Regions from separate parts of the Bacillus lumedeiriae genome, predicted to be linked through region 1. Evidence: riboswitches for the same ligand, from Rfam matches in the RefSeq annotation. Region 1 holds a riboswitch; each other region holds the start of a gene.
What was found. A riboswitch is a leader RNA that binds a small molecule or an ion and turns the genes downstream of it on or off. The one in region 1 is predicted to bind cyclic di-GMP.
Positions count from the first base shown of each region.

Region 1 (3,140 bases):
TGTATTTTTCATATTAGGGATTAAGATAGCAAACTCATCTCCGCTTAACCGAGCAAGCACATTTTTTTCCCCAATACATATTTTTAATCTTTCTGAAATTTCCTTTAATAATTTATCTCCTGCCAAATGAGTTAGTGTATCATTTATATATTTAAAGCGGTCTAAATCAAGAAACATCACAGCAAATTTTTGTTGTAATGTTTTACTTATAATTAACTCTTTTTCTAATTTCTCTTGAAAAAATTTTCTGTTAGGGAGATCGGTTAAAGGGTCGCAATTAACTAAGTATTCGTTCAATTTCTTCATTTTGTTACGTTCAGTAACGTCATGTAATGTCCCTATTATCGTTGGTTTTCCATGAATATAAATCTTTTTGGAATGAGCCTCCACATCAATAATAGATCCATCTTCATTCATGACCCTAAATGTGTGATCCATTCCTTTTTCATTCTCGATTAACCTTAACAATACGGATTCTACTGTTGCACGGTCATCTGGATGAATGTAATCCCAATAATCAGATATAGTAGCTAAATCCTCAACACCCAAAATGTTTTGGAACTGGGGATTACCATATGAAACTTTTCCATCTTGAATAATATAGACACCAATAAATACTTCCTCGATCAAACTTTGAAACTCCAGCTCTGTGTCTATGAACTTACTTTCCGTTCCCTTCACATGAGATAATACATTCAGATCTCCTATTCCATTATTTGAATTCACCTTACATCTCCCTCTCTGATACATCGGTAGATACTTCCGCAAATTCATAACTATTTTTACCATTATTTTTAGCCTGATACATGGATTCATCAGCTTTTTTTATTAATACTGTGGCATCATTTCCATTTTGCGGATATAAAGAAATTCCAATACTAGATGTTACCTGGACTTTTTCCCCTAAAATATAGATTGGTACGTTTAATTTCTTAATTATTTTATCTGCTATTAAACTCGAATCTTGCTTATTGGCTTCAGGCAGTAAAATAGTAAACTCATCTCCAGCTAATCGGGCAACAAAGTCATTATTCCTGACACAATCCTTTAAAAGAGCACTTACCCTTTTTAAAAGTTCATCTCCCGTATCATGACCTAAGTTATCATTTACCTTCTTAAATCCATCCAAATCAATAAACATCACAGCTAAATTAGTTTTATTTTTCTGTGAAAGAATTAGTGATTGTTCAAGTTTATCCATAAATGCTCTTCGATTCGGTAATTTCGTTAATGTGTCTTGATAAACAAGCTTTTGTATCATATTCTCTTGTTTTTTTCTTTTAGTGATATCTCTTGCGATGAATTCTCTAGCAGATACCCCTTCAAATTCAATACTAGTAGAGGTAATTTCAAGATCAATTAATTGACCATCTAATCTCTTAGCTTTAATTTGAAAATTTATTATTCTATCTTCATTAAGCTTTTTCTTTATGAGGTTCAATTCTTCAGGAGTGTAATGTATGTAGTTTTTCCAGTTGTGATTAAGTAAATCGTTCATACTGTTTGCTCCCAGTAACCTAACACCAGCTTTGTTCGTAAAAATGATCTCTCCCCTTCTGTGAACAAATATGGCCTCTGGAAAACGTTCAATTAAATTTCGATAATGTTCTTCCTTTTCTTGATGTCTTTGGATTGCTTGTTTTCCTAATATGAAAACCCATAGAATCAATACAATCTGTACACAGGAACTTCCAGTGTCTAAGATGAATTCCCCAAACCCATCTTCTTTTATACGGAACAAACCTAAGATTTTTTCATCATATATGTCCAGTATGGCCATACATGTAATGAGAACTAAAATTAGCTTCATTTTTAAAGATATTTGTTTCATTTGCTTGAAAATAATCTCTCCTTTCGGTAACCCAGCTGCCATAGCAAATGCCTTAGGCCTGTAGCTTTGCGTCATCACTTTTCAATGATTTTGCTATTTCGTGGTTAGAATTAGACATAATTCTACATTTTTCCCTATGTACTTACAAAATTATATCACTTTTTTACTATTTTTATAGCATTACCACAAAAATTTTTATGGTAAATTCATCCACCAAGCATTATCCTCCAAAATATCACAAATTAATTACTATTAATATTTATATAGCTAACCTCAGCTTTAATACTATATGAACCCACCTTGATTTTCCGGCATAACGACTGTTCGTCTCACCTGTTTACATCAATGTAAAGACAACATTCTTGTGTCGGCTTAATAAATTAGATCTATATAGGATAGTTTCAGGGTTCTGACAATTTACAGCATGAAGATGCAAAAAACGGATTGTCCGGAAAGAAACCTCTCCACACAATCCGTTTTTACCTTTCTTTAAACCGACGTTACATTCAATTAATACTAAACACATATCATAAAAACCAGGTGAGATCGCACGCGTAGCTATCTCAGTATCCGGCGAAGTCGGGGTCAATACTCTTGTGTTGTTCACTTATTTATTTTTATTCCCTCACAATTGTATGTTACGACTCTCCCACATGATAAAATAACCACTATAAGAGAAAAGCGATCAACTTGGAAGTGAAAAAATATGACTTAACAATCATTTACGATTATAAAGAGCATCCTGATATCCTATCTGGTCACTGCAACAATTGTGAGAATACCCCATTTAAAAGCCCGATGAAAAATAATATTTTCCTCAGAGAATGCTGTGAGTGCAACATGAAGAAAAGTATTTAACCTTTGATAAACAGTAAATGTTGAGTAAACAATAAATAGCCAGCCTCCGCCTATATAATAGTACTTGTTCTCCTTATTTTGATGATTGATAATCTATCTTTTTATTTAGCAACCTTCTCAAAGTCTTCAATGTTTTTATTGAATGTAGATTGAGTTTCTATGATTGTTTCTTGCAAAACATCTGTTATTTCACTAACTCTTTCTACTTCCTTTATGATACTTTCTACATTCGAATCCACATTTTTAATGGCATGATCAACATTGCCAGCCAATCTCCGTACTTCATCAGCTACAACTTTAAAGCCTCTTCCATGTTCCCCTACCCGAGCAGCTTCAATGGCTGCATTTAAGGCCAGCATATTTGTTTGAGAAGAAATACTGCGTATAGTTTTAGATACTTCACTGATGAGATCCGTTTGTTTTTTTAATGATTCAATGGCTTGTAGTTTTT
Region 1 covers NZ_JAUIYO010000023.1:14,387-17,526, forward strand. Annotated here, with positions in the region: gene QYG89_RS16240 (EAL domain-containing protein) at 1-726, opposite strand, end outside; gene QYG89_RS16245 (diguanylate cyclase domain-containing protein) at 728-1,873, opposite strand; cyclic di-GMP riboswitch class I at 1,854-1,936, opposite strand; gene QYG89_RS16250 (methyl-accepting chemotaxis protein) at 2,791-3,140, opposite strand, start outside.

Region 2 (3,140 bases), on a different contig from region 1:
ATCCTGGCGCTGGATACAATTTAAAGAATGCAACGATTATTAAATGGCTGGAGATCACGACAGAGGAACAGGAACACTTACGGACGATCATTGATGGCAATGAGAAGCGCAGACGTAAGAGAGTGCGTGATAAGAAGCGTGTGACAGAAAAGCGTCGTGAGCAGGGCGTTGTTGCGCGTGAGGAGTATTTAGAGCAGCAGAAAGATAAGACTGAGGATAAACTATGGCAGCTGCAGCAAGCGATAGAGAGACATCCTAAAGCAACGAAAGCTGAGTTGGCTAAGCTATTAGGCGTGCATCGATCCCATCTTTATCGTTTGTTGAAACAACTATGATAAAAGTGTCTCATGGTGTGTCGCCCTTATATTATAGGCGTTAGCCTGCTTGCTCGCGTTTAGAGGGTCAGAGGCTCTACTCCTTACTTTGCTTGCCCCCGTACTGGGGGTCTTTTAGTGTTTGAATTTAGCAAATAGTGATTATAAACCTAATAATTATATAGGGGAGCTTATTGTACTTAATAAGGGGATACAGCCTCGGAGCGAGCAGCGGTGGGCAAGCGTTAGCGCGCAGGGGCTACCATCTTATTTATTGTAGGTATGCTTACTGTGTTAACTGAAGTTTTGCTGTTTTGAAAACCTTTAAAATACATGAGGACTGATAACCAATGAATTTCTGTGAATTGATGGACTGGAGCGGATATATTTACTTGGAGAAATTACTTGAACCTGAAGATAATTCATTGAGATTACTTATTGGAAGGAGTAAGGAGGTCAATGTTGGTTTAGGTATAAAACATTTGTCACCGATACAAATAGATTTTGATGTTTTATGTATCGTATTCTGTGATCAATGAATGTTTTGATTGTCTAGATGACAATGAAATATCAAAGGGAGAAGTTTTTCGGATATATACTAAGTCAAAGTACTTGGATTTTATTGAATCAGCCACGATTGAAAGAGAAGATATATGTTTACCTGCAAATTTTGTTCACTATCAATTTTGCTGTTTAAATCACATTATTGATGTCATTTCTTGCGATGCACCTAAAATTACTGCAGTAACAGCTTAACTGAATGTATAAAACCTCACTTTTTTATGCAGCCACTAGGCTAATTTGAGGGCCAGAAACCTTGTTAAATCAACAGTGCATACAATCCTGCATAGAGAAGAAGCGAGATGAAGAATGAAACTCTTTGTGAGATAAGGAATTTTTGGAGTATTCATTTGACGCTTAGAGATCTTATCTAACTAAAAGGTCATATTGTTAAAGATCATGCATTCATTAACATTCAAAAAAGAGACCAAAATTATTCAAATAGAAACAACATAATCCGACAAATTTAGTAATCGTATTACGGTAATATTTAACAAGAAAAGGCAAACTTATTGAAAAATAAGGACGCAAAACTACAGGTCTAAGGTTTTTTAACTATGATGGCTGAGTTGCCTAAAATAAAATGCATATTTTAGGAGGATTACCGGTGTGTATGGAAGTGGACAATTTAGAAAGCAGAATCAATCAACTAAAAAGGGAATTGGTCCAAACGGTAAGGTTAACTGGATTAAATAGTTATGACACCCTTTTTTGCAGTCAAGAGTTAGATGAACTCATCGTGGTTTATCAAAAACATTTGCAAAATAAAACTAATAGTACCCTCGTATTAGCACTAAAATAAGTATCTGAATACTAAATCAATTTTCGCTTTAATTGAACAGGCAGCAAAAATGATCTGTTTATGAGGGTTCTTTTCTGTACTGATAACGAGCGTTATGTAAATAATAAATGTTAGTCCAAAAACAGATCATCTTATATGGGATGGTCTGTTCTTGGGTATATTATTGTTGAAATAGTTTTAAAATGATTCAAGCTCTTTACTGTTTAATACTTCTCCGTTTCTGTCAAATATAACAAGATGCCATGTCTTTTCACCGTCTTGCTCTGCTTCTTTTAAAATTGCATATCCTTTTTCTGATTCATACGAATCTGTGAATTCAGCATCGGTCCATACTTCTTTTGGAGCGAGATAATTTAATTCTTCTGGATCTTTTTCATTAAATTCAAATTCATAGATAGTGAATTGCGCATAATAAAGGTCGTCGCCTATTGAAATAAACTTCTCTACCTGGGGAGAGCTGGCACCTCTATTAGTTCCTTCGTCCAACAAATAAAAAATTTCATCTTTATATTTTGCATACAGCCCGTAATCTTTTCGCTCAACAGCAGTACCAAACAATTTTTCTGCTAGTTCGCTGATCCGGTCAGCTGGGTATGCGACATAGGAAAAACTGTCGTCGATGATTGATTGATCCTCCAGCGAATCAATGGATACATCGATGAACGACTGATAATATAAGCCGTTAGCTATGGCTTCTATCACTTGAGTCCCGTCATCTTTCTTGACGTTTATATTGCGGCTATTAGAAAATTGATACAAGTATTCAATAAGGTCCCTTTTTTCATCCGTTGTAAGATCATCATAAATATTTTTCATAGGCTTTTCCAAGCTTGAGGAAATACCATCGCTCAGTTTTGGAAACTTTCCCGGATCTAGCGAGCGAAGAAATGTTTTAATTGTTTCTTTATTATTTGAGACAGCGAAATTAAGCGATTTTGAACCGGTGTCATCAAGAATCAGCATTAAGCTGCTGTCGCTGTTATATTTCTTTAGTATTGTTTTGTATTCTTTTGCTGTTATTTCGTCCACTGTATCATTTTTTCTCTGTTCATATATCATACGGGGTTTGTCGCTGTCTTCATAGTATTGTTCTATAGCCATTACATTGTCCTTTTCTACAAAAGCAGTTCCCTCTAAGGATAGGAAAATATGCCTCTGAAGATATTCGGATATACTTGGATCGTTTCCCCGGCTTCCGGCGGAATAGCCGCCTGTGTCTACTAAATATGATTTTGAATCTACTGTTGCAATGGAACGTGAGGAAATATCTCCACTCCTGCCTTCATTCTTATACTGTTTTGAAAAGATTTCGGCCGCCTTGTCATTTTTGTATGTCCATACTTCTTCTTTGTAATGAAATTCATCGGTAATCTGTGCTGAAATCATGTACAGTTCTGGTAAATCATCGCCGTTAAAGTCGATTAAATTAGCATATGCTAGCCCTTGATTTTCTCCATTGTCTT
Region 2 covers NZ_JAUIYO010000026.1:9,389-12,528, reverse strand. Annotated here, with positions in the region: gene QYG89_RS16560 (replication protein) at 1-335, shown strand, start outside; cyclic di-GMP riboswitch class I at 1,368-1,452, shown strand; gene QYG89_RS16555 (Spo0E family sporulation regulatory protein-aspartic acid phosphatase) at 1,489-1,677, shown strand; gene QYG89_RS16550 (hypothetical protein) at 1,855-3,140, opposite strand, start outside.
Region 2: linked by a shared signal. The riboswitch ahead of QYG89_RS16555 (Spo0E family sporulation regulatory protein-aspartic acid phosphatase) and the one ahead of QYG89_RS16245 (diguanylate cyclase domain-containing protein) in region 1 are both predicted to bind cyclic di-GMP.

Region 3 (3,140 bases), on a different contig from region 1:
GCGGGCTAAACATGGGGCTGCTCCGCTTAAACTTGCTGTTGATGTCAGCTTTGTCGCCCGTACAAAATCAAAAGATATGCACGACAACGAGTACTTTAACCACACATCACCGATATTCGGAAGCCCATATCAAATGATGAACAGCTTTGGCCTGACCTACACATGGGCTGGAGAAAATATTGCCGCTAATCAATGGGATGCTGAACACGTCATGGAATCATGGATGAACAGCCCCGGGCACCGAAGCAACATTCTAAATCCATCGTATACTGAAATCGGCATCGGCGCCTATAACCGCTACTATACACAGATGTTTCTTACGAGGTAAGTGAGTCCATTGGAAAGCACACCTATTTTTGCAGTGCCTTTTCATCAATAAAAGCGGAAAGAGGGGATACCAGATGGTCAAGCTAAGAAGAAAAGAAAAAAGACGGATAAATAATGAACGTTATTCTATCGGTGATTTTTTTCTCGACCTTCTTCTTTGGGTTCCAGAACTGCTGCTTCTGCCTATTCGATTATTGTTTTTAGGAATCCGACTGATTGTTCGATGGATCGTGGATTTTTTTTAATCAAACGAACGACGAAAATGATTGCACACATTTTTTTCTTTCATTTGCGGCCGGATGATCTGCCTTTCTAGTCTCCCCCTGTCCATTTCCAGAAAAAGAAGAGCGATTCACCTACTTGCGTGATCGCTCTTCTTCCTTATTTTATTTCACTGTAAAATTCATTTTCACTGAATTTTTCAAGTTTGTGCCCGCTGTATCTGAGATTTTTTTGCCGATGTAAAGTGTATACGTTTTACCTGCTTCGTATGGCTGCAGCGGTGAAACGGTGATTGTTTTCGTGGCATCTGAATAGCTGAACGTTGTTTCTACAAGGTTACGCTGTTCATCTAGAACGACAATATCAAGCTCCGACAGTGTGGCGGCATCTAGCTTTTTACTAAATTTGATTCGCCATTCTTTCGTAACTGGTGCATTTTTGACAGGTGTTCTTTCTTCAACGGTCTCATCTTTGTCAATTTCTTCTTTTACTTTATCCTGAATTTGGGTAATTGCTGCCAGTACAGCATCAATGTCCTTATGAAGGGCAGCGATGCGATCATAGCGCTCCTTCAAAGCAGCTTTGTCCGCTCCTCTGGAAGACAAGGAATCCAGCTGCTTTGTGACAGCATTCAATCGGTTATGAAGGGCCTTGAACTTCCCCATGTAGCCCGGGTGCTCTTTTACTTCATTTTCGACTTCATCCTCGTCATCGTCTGCATCTTGATCATCATCTTCTGCTTCCGCTTCTTCTTGATCCCCTGTGTCTGTCAGCTCATTGTCTTCTATTTCTTCAGTCGGTTGTACAGTTTCATTTGTTATTATTTCTTCTGAGCTGGCTTTCGCTTTATTTTCGACAGTTTCACTCACAGGTTGTTCATCCGTTTGAGGCTGCTCTTCTGTTTTTTCACCATCAGTCGTGCTTTCATCTGCTGGCTTTTCTTCTGTCTGCTCTTCAGCGTCCTGTTTATCTTCCGTTTCTGCCCCATCTTCTACTTGATCATCGTCGTTATCTTCAATGTCAGTTAGTTTTGTTTGATACTTGATTAATACTTTTTCAATTTTATCTAACTGTTTGTCAATCGATTGCAGCTGCTTCATCTGACCGTGCTGCTGTTTGTCTTGATGTTTGTCCTGGTGTTTGTTTTGATCCTTTTTGTTTTCCTGCTCTTTCACTTTTGTGCTGTGTGCCGTGTGTGCATCGTCCTTTGGTGATGCGTAGGCAGGACCTGATAACATCATTCCTGCTGCGAGAACCGCGGCGGCCACTGGTGTCATTTTTTTGTACATTCCCTTTTCCTCCTCTTTTTCTTCGGGCAATGGCAGCTGGCTGGCATAGAGTAACACGATCGGGCTGGTTGAAAACAACTATCAATCCCCGGTCTCCTTAGCCCCTATAGCTTTGTGACATCAAATTTCTTTGATTGTACGTTGTCTATATCGGTGAATTCTTAAAAAATTTATAGATTGAAAGTGAAAAATAGGTAGATGGAATTACTTTAATGTCGAAAGGAGCATCGCAAATTTAATTAAGAGAGAGTAATCTCTTTATTTTTCCTTCCCAAGAAATTTACGAAATAAAAACAAAAACTTTTGGACTATCATATATACACAAAACAAGGTCCATAGTATGATAGACGTGTTAAAAATTTTCGCAATTTTGGTTATTTATGGAGGGGTATGATGGGTAGAAGCCAATCAAAAAGAGGCCTAAAGATGGGACATAAGCTGATGATTGCTATGACGGCTTGTTCGCTTCTGATCGTAGCGATCATGGGCACAGTAAGTGTCACGAAAAGCAAGGAGCTTTTAGAAAAATATGCGTTTGAACATGCCAAGCTTTCTGTTGATAATCATTCGAAAAGCTTAAATGTAACGATTGAAAAAATCCAATCATCCGTCGATGGTTTAGCTGTCACAACACTTGCTATGCTGGATGATGTGGAAGCACTTAAAACCGATCCAGCTTATGTCGCATCCTTCCAAGAAAAAGTGCGGCCGATTGCGGATCAGTTTTCTAAACAGACAGAAGGGGCGATGGCTTTTTACATTCGCTTTAACCCTACATACACTGCGCCGACTTCAGGTCTGTTCCACGCGGATACGAACAATGACGGCACAATTGAACAATTAGTTCCGACGGATTTCAGCCAATATGACCCGTCTGATATCGAACACGTTGGCTGGTACTACGTTCCAATGAAGGCGAAAGAGGGCACGTGGCTCGACCCTTACAACAATGAAAATATCAATGTTAAAATGATTAGCTATGTTGTTCCATTGTTTAAAGATGGGGAAGAAATCGGTGTGGTTGGGATGGATATTCGTTTTGATCTTTTTTCCGACGCCGTGGCCAACATGAAAACATCTCCTCATAGTTACGGTGCACTGCTTAATGCAAATCAGCAATTTTTGATTCATCCTACATACACACAGCAAGAAACTTTAGAAAAAGTGAATCATGGACTTTCTGAGCAATTGAAAGGACAAGGTTCTGGTGTGGCCGCTGTAAATGCGGGCAAACAGGAAGAAATTGTTTCCTTTAGCCGACTGGCAAATGGACAATATTTACTGCTGGCTTCTCCAAAAGAA
Region 3 covers NZ_JAUIYO010000021.1:24,593-27,732, forward strand. Annotated here, with positions in the region: gene QYG89_RS15845 (S-layer homology domain-containing protein) at 1-328, shown strand, start outside; gene QYG89_RS15850 (hypothetical protein) at 402-572, shown strand; gene QYG89_RS15855 (Ig-like domain-containing protein) at 714-1,838, opposite strand; cyclic di-GMP riboswitch class I at 1,867-1,989, opposite strand; partial or broken gene QYG89_RS15860 (PDC sensor domain-containing protein) at 2,478-3,140, shown strand, end outside.
Region 3: linked by a shared signal. The riboswitch ahead of QYG89_RS15855 (Ig-like domain-containing protein) and the one ahead of QYG89_RS16245 (diguanylate cyclase domain-containing protein) in region 1 are both predicted to bind cyclic di-GMP.

Region 4 (3,140 bases), on a different contig from region 1:
ATCAAACATACAAAGTGAATCGAGTGTCGTTGCTGAATCATTGAAGACTGGGTATATAGAAGTAGAACAAGGAGCTCTTCAAATTAAAACGACTGGTGAAACGTTCAATAAAATCAGTTCTGCAGTAACAGAAATGGTGAATAGCATTAAAGTGGCATCTGAGAACTTATCTGATATTGCGGCTAATACCCAGGAAATGCATGGGTTTGTTGAAGAAATAGCATCGATTGCCGAAGAAACTGCAGCAGGCGTAGAACAAACGGCTGCTTCTGCACAACAATCTAGCGCAACGATGGAAGAAGTAGCGGATAGTTCAAAACAGCTGGCTATATTAGCGGAGAAAATGAATGGATTAGTAGGGAAGTTTAAGCTTTAACTGGGAGAAGGAAGCCATCAGAGTTGATGGCTTCAGACTGTAGGCAAACTCAATGAAAATTGAAGTTGAACTGCATTCTTTTTATTTTGCTTGTGGATGGGGGCTGTTGATTTCCATTCCAGGCTGCTTCGCTTTCCGCGGGGCGGCCTCGTCGCAAAAGCGCCTGCGGGGTCTCACCTGTCCCGCTGATCCCGCAGGAGTCTTCGCGCCTTCCATTCCAATCAACAGGGTTTACAAAGCTAGGGCAGCCGTATAATGATTACCTGTTTTAAAATAAATAGATAAAATGCTTGAGGGGATGAAGATGCTTTCGAAACACAATCTAATCCAGCGAGACCAACTAGAAATGATCGTTCTAGATCAGCTTGTACTGGAGAATCACCTGGTTAGTAAAATGGAGGCAGCGATTGATTTCTCTTTTATTTATGACTTGGTGGAAGAGTTGTACTCGGAAGTGGGCCGCCCAAGCATTGGTCCCGTTATTTTAATTAAACTGACATTCATTCAATATACATTTCTGAACCCCTCTTGTCGACAAACTGAAGCCATCAAAGTTGATGGCTTTTTTCTTGGGCCTATTCCAACATAAAGGGAAATTGCGAAAGTATCACACTTGTGTAGGAAGGGAAAGGGGGGAAATAATTTTCTTGCATGGTATTTGCGTACTGTGTATCTTTTGCATTACTAAATTCAAAGAAAATTGTTTACTTTGAAAGAAAACACCTAATAGGACCCATTAACTATATAAGTAAATAATGGTAATATTTGTATGATATTGAAAGTTTTAAAAAGATAAAGGTAAACCTCTCGAAAGATTGGGACACAAAGCTTCAGGTCTAAGGTTCTATTACTATGATGGCTGAGCTACCTAAAATAATTTAAATATTTTAGGGGGTTACACATGTTTAGTTCTTTAATTGATAAAAATGGGTTAGATAAAGAGTGGGTAGAATTGATACTTCATGCTCGAGATCTAGGTATAACTGTAGATGAAATTAGAGAATTCTTAAGCCAATCTTTAAGACCTGACTAAGGTCTTTTTTGTTTCACCTTTTATCTTTTGTCACAGCTTGTGGCGGATGCGGCCAACATTAGAAGCTTGCCTAGCAATTGGTTAAGCGCTTTACTAGTATTTTTTGATTAACCTAACTAAATAAAAAATACCAAAAATAAAGAGCAATACATTTATCATGATAGATCAAGGGATGATGATTTCTTCTTTCTTTGGAGGTGTTGCTTTTCTAGCGAGTTTGCCCCCGTTGTAAAATTTTCCGTATTCTTTCAATATATTAGCAGCTTCTATAGTGGATGGTATTTTACCATCTGCAGGAAACGTTAAGTAATACGTTTTTGTATTTTTTCTGTGGATGACCCATCCGAAAAACTTCATCGCAAATCCGTGGGATCCATTGTTTCGAAACTTCGGCATCGTTTTCCCATCCCAAACAGTCATAGTTTGTCCATTCCCTTTCCCTTTCTTTAGTTCCCCGTGTAGTTCCGCGTAAATGAGCCCTGGTGATTTTTTCATTTGATTCATGACCATTAATGTTAACATCTGGTTGACAAAAAGCTGAAATAAATTCAGTCCTTCTCCTCTTGTAAGAGATATAAATGTTGTTTCTGGAAGCAGCTTTGGCACCTCACCTAACACAAGTGTACTATTGCCTTTGTTATCCTTCTTTGCTGCCCACTTCTTTTTTTTCATGTCATCTCCTCCTAACTTACAATATATTGTATAATTGGTATTCCATTTGTATGTATGCTATACCTTTTTTATGGAGGTGTGAACTATTCCCTTGTGTCCAATAGGGTTTTCTTTTCTTTGAAAAAGACAAGCGGGGTAATGGATAGAAGTAAATTGGTAGTTCTTTCAGGAGTTTAACTAAATGATCAAACAGGAGGGAACGTATATGTCTAATACACTCCAAGATATAAAAATGGACGAGAACGAGTTTTGGAAAATCATTGCTATGTTTGATTGGGAGTGTGAAGGTGATGATGAAGATGTATTAGAGGAAGCTATCGGCTATTTATCCCAAAAGTCCGATGAAGAAATATTTGCTTTCGAGGATATTCTTTCAAAATTTCTTTACAATTTAGATGGTATTGAATATGCAAAAAATATTGGTGAGTATGCTTATGTGGATGAGGAAGAGTTTTTCTCTGTAGATACCTTCTTATATGCAAGATGTGTAGTTGTAGCAAATGGAAGGGACTTTTATTATGAGGTGTTGAAACATCCGGAGGAGATGCCTAAAGATTTGGAGTTCGAATCTTTATTATATGTTGCTAACGAATCATATGAGCGGAAAAATGACGAAGAGTTTGATTATGTTCCGAAGTATGACTATGAAACATTTAGCAATGAGGAGAAATGGAAAAGTTAATTTTCTATTAAGTTCTGGAGCTATCCGCTCAATTATTGGCGTTCCTTATAGGTTTGTTAAATGAAGGATGAATTAAACAACCTTCCAGCATTTATCTCTATACCTTCCATATAATGATAGATAACAATTGCCTCTGTAGCTCTAGCAGGGAAGAGCGCCGGTTCGAATCCCGTCAGAGGCACTTCTTTGTTTCATCTTTCTGGTTGATTTTTTCTTCTTGAACTGTGTCTATCAACAATATCGTTGAGCAGATCGTAAAAAAGAAGCTCGAAAGCTTCTTTTTTACTTTATAACTACAACAAACAGAGCAGTAAGATCGGTTTTCCTTTTTATGTTTCTTCTTCCTCAAGAAGACAATGTGATGGCCTATGAAAAAT
Region 4 covers NZ_JAUIYO010000006.1:60,639-63,778, reverse strand. Annotated here, with positions in the region: gene QYG89_RS09900 (methyl-accepting chemotaxis protein) at 1-376, shown strand, start outside; partial or broken gene QYG89_RS09895 (IS5/IS1182 family transposase) at 681-917, shown strand; cyclic di-GMP riboswitch class I at 1,164-1,248, shown strand; gene QYG89_RS09890 (anti-repressor SinI family protein) at 1,278-1,409, shown strand; gene QYG89_RS09885 (hypothetical protein) at 1,575-2,081, opposite strand; gene QYG89_RS09880 (DUF4240 domain-containing protein) at 2,287-2,763, shown strand.
Region 4: linked by a shared signal. The riboswitch ahead of QYG89_RS09890 (anti-repressor SinI family protein) and the one ahead of QYG89_RS16245 (diguanylate cyclase domain-containing protein) in region 1 are both predicted to bind cyclic di-GMP.